Regions from separate parts of the Rhodococcus sp. F64268 genome, predicted to be linked through region 1. Evidence: riboswitches for the same ligand, from Rfam matches in the RefSeq annotation. Region 1 holds a riboswitch; the other holds the start of a gene.
The links. Region 1 has a riboswitch for cyclic di-AMP ahead of MWU77_RS01450 (transglycosylase family protein). Riboswitches for the same ligand answer to the same signal wherever they lie in the genome.
Positions count from the first base shown of each region.

Region 1 (4,415 bases):
AGTCCAGTTGCCCTCCGCTGTGGTCGACGAAGCCGGCGAGCCGATCGCTCACGCCGTGTGGGCTGTCCAGACGTTCTGACGCGGCCCGGTCGAGGTCACTCCTCGGTCCGATGATGACCGAATGCCGTATCCGATTCGATCGGATACGGCATTCGACGTTTCTGACCTCGCGGTCCGCTCAGTGATCGAGTTCGCGCGCGATGGCGCGCATGACCTCGGAGATCCGCTGTCCCGCCTTGCGGTCCGGGTAGCGTCCACGCTGGAGGTCGGGCTGGACCGCGACTTCGAGAAGCTTGATCATGTCCTCGACCATGCCGTGCAGTTCGTCGGGCGAGCGTCGCTCACGCGCCGGTGCCTCGCGCCGTCCGGCCTGTTGCCGCAGCGACGGCTTCTCGAGCAATTCGACCTTGAGCGCCTGCGGTCCGCGACGACCGACCGCCATTCCGAATTCGACGCGCTGGCCCGCTTTGAGGCTCTCGACACCCTCGGGGAGCGCCGACGCGCGAACATAGACGTCCTCGCCTTCATCCTGAGACAGGAAGCCGAAGCCCTTCTCGACGTCGTACCATTTCACCTTGCCGGTCGGCACCGCGCTCACCTGCTCCTGGACGGCCGTGCCCGTGGGCACGATATGGACATGCAAAACAACGCGCCCCAAACTCATCGAGCGGGACGCGCAGACGCATTCAGTGTACCCCGGCGCACATTCCGCCCCCGACTGCCGGCGACTACCGTGGACACGTGGGTAACTCTTCTTCCGATTCAGCTCGTGCACCCCGTCGGGGCCTGCTCAACGCCGCCATCGCGTGCTTCCTGGTGGGCATCGTGGCAGTGGTCGCAATCTTCCTGACACCGATCGTCACCGACGGCAAGCCGGGTCTCGTCCTGTTCCTACTCACTCTCGCGTGGCCGCTGGGCTTCGCGTTGGCAATCGCGTTCGCGCTGCAGTCAGGTCGGCGCTCGAAGGGCGGTAACGGTTCATGAGGGTCGTTCTCAACATCATCTGGCTGATCTTCGGCGGCCTGTGGCTGGCGCTCGGGTACTTCCTCGCGGGGATCATCTGCTGCATCCTCATCATCACCATCCCGTTCGGTATCGCCGCCTTCCGCATCGGCGTGTACGCACTGTGGCCGTTCGGTAAGACGACAGTCGACAAGCCGACCGCGGGGGCAGGTTCCCTGATCGGGAATGTGATCTGGATCGTGGTGGCAGGCATCTGGCTGGCGCTCGGGCACATCGCGACGGCGATCGCGATGGCCATCACGATCATCGGCATTCCGCTCGCGATTGCGAACCTCAAGATGATCCCGATCTCCCTGATGCCGCTCGGAAAAGACATCGTTTCCGTCGACTCACGCCCGACATACCTGTGACCTTAATCACATAACGAGCTGATAACAAGGCGGGCTCGAAACGGCAGAGACGGTCTACTCGCGCGACTACCAGCGAGTTCTCTCGAGCATCGCCCCAGCACAGCCTCGACTGCGCGACCGGTCGCGCGTTATCAATTGGTGACACTCGCCCACCCGAACCGTTACCGTCGTCTTCGGTCGAACCGCCTGGTCCGACCAACCCGGGCCCGCCGCGCCAAATTCCTGTCCCGCGGAAGTCCGGTTATCCCGACGAACGATCCACAAAGGGACAGGAAACGGGGGACCCAACCGGTCTCCCTCGGAAGCACCCGGCCCCCGCCGGACGCTTCCCCGGAGGCCCGGCCCGCCGCTCACGCGACAGGCCTTGGGGTGAAGCCGGAACGCTCGACGAGCGCAACGGCCGGACTACCTCTTCAGTCCGAACCCGACAGCTGACCTCGTAGGCGCGTACGGAGAGGAAACGGAACCGACATGAGCGGACGCCATCGCAAGCCCACCAACACCGGCCGGACCGTCGCGAAGTTCGCGCTGACCGGCGCCGTCCTCGGCGTCACGGGTGTCGCCTTCAGCGGCACCGCCGCGGCAGCACCCGATTCCGATTGGGACCGCCTCGCACAGTGCGAGTCCGGCGGCAACTGGGCCATCGCCACCGGCAACGGCTACCACGGCGGCCTTCAGTTCTCGCCGAGCACCTGGAACGCCTACGGCGGCCAGGAATACGCGCCCACCGCAAACCAGGCCAGCCGCGACCAGCAGATCGTCGTCGCCGAGCGTGTCCTCGCGGGCCAGGGCTGGGGCGCATGGCCGTCCTGCTCCTCGAGCCTCGGACTGTCCAGCGCTCCGACTCAGCGTGAGGCCCCCAGCGCCCCCGCTCAGTCCACCCCCGCGCCGGTCACCGAGAACCGTGCGGTTCCGCAGCTCGCCGAGGTTCCGGAGCTGCCCGCCGAGGCCCAGGGCATCATCGACGGCTTCGAGCAGGGTGTCGACGCCCTGCAGGCCGCCGGTATCGCGCTCGACCCGGCCGTCCTCGACGCAGTCCGCGCAGTTCTGCCCCAGTAGGCAGCACACAGCGACACAAACTGAAGAACCCCGCACCGGATCGGTGCGGGGTTCTTGTTGTCGGGAGTCCGGCAGTCGAGGAAGTCTCGATATCGAGGAACTCAGCGGTTGATGACGGTACGCGGGTGCGTGTACGGAAGCTCGTCCGCCGGGACCGGGAACACGGCGTCCTCGCCGTACGGGGAGAGCGGACCCGAACGCGTCGACGACAGTTCGGTGACCGCGTGGTCACCGTCTGCCAACTCCGGCCATCCGCGATCGACGTAGAGGTTCTTCGATTTGTCAGCCATGACGCTCATTTTGGCAGGTGAGTTCGTCTCAGGCCATCCCAGGTGCCTAATCTGGAGCGGATGACACCCACCACGCCCGCCCCCGACACCGGATCGGACTCTCTTGCCCGGTGGCTGTCCGATCGCCGCGACACGGAACTCGTCGAGCTTCTGCGCTCGCGACCGGACCTGGTGGTGCCCCCACCCGCGTCCATGGGCGTGCTTGCGAACCGCGCACGTCAGCGCGCGTCGGTGTTCCGCGCAGCGAACGACTTCACGACCGCCGAGTTCGGAATCATCGAGGCACTTGCCCGTCTCGGGGCCGTAGATGAGGCGGTGGCCCGGAAAACTCTCGTCGATGATCTGCGGGGACGGATCACCGCCAAGGCCGTCGATCGGATTCTCGACCGGCTGCGTTCCGTCCTGCTGGTGTGGGACACACCCGAGGGTCTGCGTCTGGTTGCGGCTGCCGTGGAAGCGGTGCCGTGGCGGGTCGGGCGCACCCCCGAGACGGACGCGTTCACCCGCGAGGAACTCGACGTCGTCCTCGCCGAACTCGACCCCGCGCAGCGCGGAATCCTCGACACCCTGGCACGCACGTCACCCATCGGGCGTACCCGCGACGCCGCTCCTGGCTCCGACGAGACGCGGCCCGTCCAGAGGCTGCTGGCATCCGGGTTGCTCACCCGCATCGACGACGAGACGGTCGAACTTCCTCACAAGGTCGGGCAAGCGCTACGGGGCGAAGCACCGTTCGATCCGGCATCGCTGCTCGCTCCGAGCGTCGAGGCAGGCACCAAGGCTGCCACCGACACGAACAGCACCGCAGCAGGGGCCGCCCTCGAGCTGCTGCGTCACTGCGAGGACCTGGTCACCGCACTGGGCCGACAACCCGCTCCCGCTCTGCGTTCCGGTGGCCTCGGGGTTCGCGAACTCCACCGACTGGCGAAGGCACTGGACCTCACCGACGACCACACCGCATTGCTCGTCGAGGTACTCGCGGCTGCGGGACTCATCGCACGCGGAAATCCCGACCCCGCCCCATCGGGCGACATCGACGACTACTGGGCTCCCACCACCTCGGCGGACGGATGGCTCACCGCGAACACCGCGCATCGTTGGGCGGTGCTCGCCGGCGCGTGGCTCGACGCACCACGACGGCCCTGGTTGATCGGGCGCCGGGATCAGAACGACAAGCCGATCGCAGCCCTGTCCGCGGAGGTGAACTCCCCGACCGCGGCCTACGACCGCAGACTGCTCCTCGAAGTCCTTGCCGACCACGTCGCGCCGACCACCGCCGAGGTGCAGGCCATTGCCGCATGGCGGCGGCCGCGGTCGGCAGGTCACTTCGGCCACGAGACGGTGTCCGAGACGATTCGCGAGGCCACCGCACTCGCACTGGTCGCTCACGGCAGCCTCGGCTCACCGGGCAAGGCGCTGCTCCACGGCGGCGACGCCGAGGCGGAGATGGCGAACGCACTCCCCGATCCTGTCGACTACGTCCTCGTCCAGGCCGACCTCACCGTCGTCGCTCCGGGTCCGCTCGTCGCAGAACTGGCCGGGCGGGTCGCACTCGTCGCCGACGTCGAATCGGCCGGTGCCGCCACCGTCTACCGGATCAGTGAGGGCAGTGTGCGCCGCGCGCTCGACGCGGGCCTGGGTGCCGGTGATCTGCACGCCCTGTTCTCGGCCCATTCGCGCACACCCGTCCCCC
Region 1 covers NZ_JALKAI010000001.1:316,471-320,885, reverse strand. The annotation lists gene MWU77_RS01470 (DUF2771 domain-containing protein) at 1-79, shown strand, start outside; gene MWU77_RS24590 (cold-shock protein) at 179-589, opposite strand; gene MWU77_RS01460 (hypothetical protein) at 742-984, shown strand; gene MWU77_RS01455 (YccF domain-containing protein) at 981-1,373, shown strand; cyclic di-AMP (ydaO/yuaA leader) riboswitch at 1,592-1,835, shown strand; gene MWU77_RS01450 (transglycosylase family protein) at 1,845-2,432, shown strand; gene MWU77_RS01445 (hypothetical protein) at 2,534-2,722, opposite strand; gene MWU77_RS01440 (helicase-associated domain-containing protein) at 2,783-4,415, shown strand, end outside.

Region 2 (4,415 bases), on a different contig from region 1:
CGTAGCCGTGCCGCGTTCTCGAACAGTTCCTTGCCTGCCAACTCGTCGATGCGTTCGTGGGCCTGCGCGATAGAGGAGGCATCCTGGCCACGCAGGAGCGCACGTGCCCGCAGAACCTGAGCGGAGTACTCCTCGGGGCTCTGCGGCCCGAAGGAGGCTGCCGAGCAGGCGCCGACGGCGTCGGGTCGGCAGCGGTCGCCGTGGCGAGCGGAACGGCCGATCCGGCGGGTGCAGGTGCGTAGTCCGGTGAATTCGGCAAGGGTCGCCGCCACATCGGCGGCACTGTTCCGGACGGAGAACGGGCCGAGTGCGTCGGGCGAGGGCGTCCGCGAGATCGCCAGGCGTGGAAACGGTTCGTCGGTGAGCGTGATCCACCACCCACGGGTGGGGTATTTGGAACGTCGATTGTATGGGGGCGTGTGGGCGGCGATGAGCCGGAGTTCGCGAACCCCGGCTTCGAGGCCGTGCGCGCATTCGACGTGGTCGATGCGAGTCGTCAGCGCGACCATCTCGCGTAGACGCGGTCGGGTTTCCGAACCCGTGAAGTAGCTGCGGACACGACGACGTAGATCTACGGCCGTGCCGATATAGAGTGCCTCGTCCGAGGGGCCCCGGAACAGGTACACGCCGGGGCGCTGTGGCAGATGTGCGGCGAGGGTGCGTTTGGCACGCTGTTCCGCCGTGACGGCGGGGAGGTAGTCGCGTAGTTCGGTGAGGCTGTGGACCCCCTGGTTGCCGACGCGCTCGATGAGGGCGTGCAGGACGTCGACGGTTGCGCGCGCGTCGTCCAGTGCGCGGTGTGTGGGCCGTGTCGAGACGCGGAACAGTTCGGCGAGTGCAGAGAGTTTCACCGAGGGTGCCTCGTCGCGCCCGAGGACCCGCCGGGCCAGTTTGACGGTGCAGACGACGGGGAACCGCGGCCACGGAACATCGCACTGGGCGGCCGCGGCGCGGAGGAAACCGGTGTCGAACCCGGCGTTGTGCGCTACGAGGACCGAACCGGTGGCGAATTCGAGGAAGGCGGGAAGCACTTCCTCGATGCGTGGCGCCTGATAGACCATCGCCGTGGTGATACCTGTGAGGCGGACGATCTCGGGAGGGATGGACCGGCCTGGGTCGACCAGGGTCGCGAACTCGCCGAGGACTTCACCGCCGCGCACCTTCACTGCGCCGATCTCCGTGATGGCGTCGTCGCCGGAGCGTCCACCGGTGGTCTCGAGATCGACCACGACGAAGGTGGTGTCGCGGAGGGGAGTGTCGAGCTCGTCGAAACTGAGTTGGACACCGTGGACGGTGTCGGAGGCGGTAGGGGACGACGTCATGCGCATGAGGGTAGAAACCGCCTCCGACACCCACGGAAACCGGACTTTCCGGCACCGATGAGACGAGGATCACAGGACGCCTGGAGGGGGTGGATCGGATCGGTGTCTGCGAGGCGCTGCCTTCGGGGCGGGAGGCGGTCGCCGTACTGTGTTCGCGTGGTCGCTTCGGGGGCTGCAAAGAGGTTGCGAGACGCTCTGAGCTGGGATGAGTTACGGCGGTGTGCAGACTGTTCGCGTGGGCCATCCGGATCGGGCCGACACCCGAGGATAGTGACCCTCAGTGCCGTTATCGGGTTGTTATCAATGTGGCCCAATTCGAGTCCCAAACCGCGCGAAACAGACTTAATGCGCATTTTCGGCGAGTTCGGGTTGGCCTCGGTGATGCAGTTTCGTAACCTTCCTGAGACCAAGCGGAATAGTTCGTCCGGCCCACTCCCGAGGGTCGGAGCCGCTAGGTAACCGCCTAATCGGCCGCTCGACATGAGCGTCCGAGCCGGGGACCCACACGTGTTACTGGGGTGAATCCCTTCCGTCGCACTCGCGGCGAGGGGTAGGGCTGATCTTCCGGCCCGAATCCGTCAGCTAACTCGGTCGGCGGGTGAACGGAAGAATTGGAGAACAACCCCTCGTGGTCTCGCAGAACAACAAGCGTGCAGTGCGTCGCGCCCTCGTCGCCGGTGCCCTCGCGCTCGGTGCAATCACCGTCACCGCCGGACCGGCGATGGCAGAGCCCGTCACCATCCCCGGTGTCGGCACTTTCGAACTTCCCGCAGGTGTGACCCTGCCTCCGGAGGTCACCAACCTCATTCCGCCTGCTCCTGAAGCCGCCCCCGCCGCCCCGTTCACCGCGCCGTTCAGTTCGGTCGGTCAGCGGGCAGCCGACGCCGCGCTCAGCAAAGTCGGCTCTCCGTACGTCTACGGCGCCACCGGCCCGAACGCGTTCGACTGCTCGGGTCTTGTGCAGTGGGCGTACCAGCAGGTCGGACTCAGTGTCCCGCGTACGAGCTACCAGCAGGCCACTGCGGGTCAGGCTGTGTCGGTCGGTGCGCTGCAGCCCGGCGACGTCGTCTCCTTCTACGGCGGCAGCCACACCGGTATCTACATCGGCAACGGCAACATCGTGCACGCCTCGACCTCGAGCCAGCCGGTGAAGGTCGCTCCGCTGGACTCGATGCCTGTGGACGGCGCTCGCCGTTTCTGATCGACGAGCAGTGCCTTGTGAGGGTGGATCGGTGGCTACCGGTCCACCCTCACTTCATTGACGGGTGCGGCCTATGGTGGCGAACACCGCAAATAACGAATTGCGATGCGCTACCCGTGGGTAGACACGAAGCTATACGGTTCCGTAACCTGATCGAGATCTTTGCGAAAGGAAGACAAGCGTCGTGTTCTCCGTTCCCGTCAGACGGTCCGTTCGCACTGCTCTCACCGCATGGGTACTTCTCCTCCTTGCTCTGACCTCCGCGCCGGCCGTGGCCGACCCCATCGGCGACAGTCCCACCGCCAAACTCGAGCATCTCGCCGACCTGTCACGTCGGTCCGAGCAGGCCACCGAAGCGCTGCACCACGCAGGGGTCGAACTGGAAGCCCGGCTCGCGGAGCAGCGCGACCTCGATGCTCGTGCCGCCGCCGATCGCGACGCGCTCGCCGTAGCTCAGGCCGAAGTGGCCCGCTTCAAACCCACTGTCGACAAGCTCGCCCAGGCCAACTACCGAGGTTCGCGCACCAATCGTCTCTTCGCCGTGATGGTCAGCGACTCGCCCCAGCAGTTGCTCGACCAGATGGTGATGCTCGACGTCCTCGGCGCGCAGACCGATCGTGAGATCGAAGGGTTCCGCCGGGCGACCGACGCAGCAGTGGCCGCCGCGTCGGCATCTCAGGACTCGGCCGAAGCCGCGCGCGTTGCAGCCGAACAGGCGCAGACGCTGCGCGACGACCTCCAGCGTCAGGAAACCGAACTCGAAGTACAGATCGCCGCTGTTCTCGAGGCCTTCGACAACCTGAGCGACGAGGAGAAGTCGATCCTCGCAGGGACCCCGTTCCCACCCGGTCTCGACGCCGACCGCATCATGCAGCACCTCATCCCCGGCAACGGCGCGGGAGCCCTTCGAGCCGCACTCACCCGGATCGGCGACCCCTATGTGTGGGGAGCCACCGGACCCGACCAGTTCGACTGCTCCGGACTCGTGGTCTGGGCGTACCAGCAGGTCGGAAAGACCGTGCCGCGATCAAGTCAAGCGCAAGCTCAGGGCGGAACGCCGGTCTCGCGCGAGAACCTCCAGCCCGGCGACGTCATCATCTTCTACAACGACGCCTCCCACGTAGGCATCTATGCGGGGGATGGAAACATCGTGCATGCCTCCACGTTCGGTGTCCCCGTCAAGGTGCAGTCGATGGACAGCTTCCCGTTCCACAGTGCGCGGCGCTACTGACCGTCTCCGGAGACCTACCGACACGACAGTCGGCACAGAGCATGGCGGGAGACGCCGCATACACTTGCCGCCGTGCCCGCGCCGGAGACCCTGCCCCGAATCCGTCGTCGACTGCCGTGGGAATGGATCGGGCTCGCCGCCCTCGTGGTTGCGGCGACGACAGTCGGAGTGCTGTTCGTCGACCTCGACGCAGATGAGCAATCCGAATCCGCCGTCCGTGTGGAGTTGCAAGCGCTTCTCGATTCCTGGGCGGAAGCCGTACGTACCGACGACCGTGCAGCATTCGCCGGGATTGTCGACACCGGTACCGGTACCGGTCCCGAGTTGCTCGAGGCGGAGGTCGACCGTGCCCGGGCGCTTCGCAGCGTGCCGTTGGCCGATTTCGGATACGAACTCGGCGCCGAACCGACAGTCGGTGTTCCCGGTGAGGTGAGCGACCGGTTCGGAGGCGACCCCGTACGGTCGCTCACGGCGCTGCTGCGGTACGAGATCGCCGGCGTCGACGAGGCGCCGACGCGTAAGCCCGTCACACTGCTGGTGGTTTCTCGCGACGACGGATGGAAGATCGCGTCCGACCGACCCCTTCCCGATTCGGTGTCCACGACGTGGAGAGGCCCGTGGGATCACGGACCGCTCGACGTGACGACGACCGCGACGGCGG
Region 2 covers NZ_JALKAI010000008.1:236,623-241,037, reverse strand. The annotation lists gene MWU77_RS19330 (DEDD exonuclease domain-containing protein) at 1-1,322, opposite strand, end outside; cyclic di-AMP (ydaO/yuaA leader) riboswitch at 1,773-1,935, shown strand; gene MWU77_RS19325 (C40 family peptidase) at 1,951-2,523, shown strand; gene MWU77_RS19320 (C40 family peptidase) at 2,708-3,754, shown strand; gene MWU77_RS19315 (hypothetical protein) at 3,827-4,415, shown strand, end outside.
Region 2: linked by a shared signal. The riboswitch ahead of MWU77_RS19325 (C40 family peptidase) and the one ahead of MWU77_RS01450 (transglycosylase family protein) in region 1 are both predicted to bind cyclic di-AMP.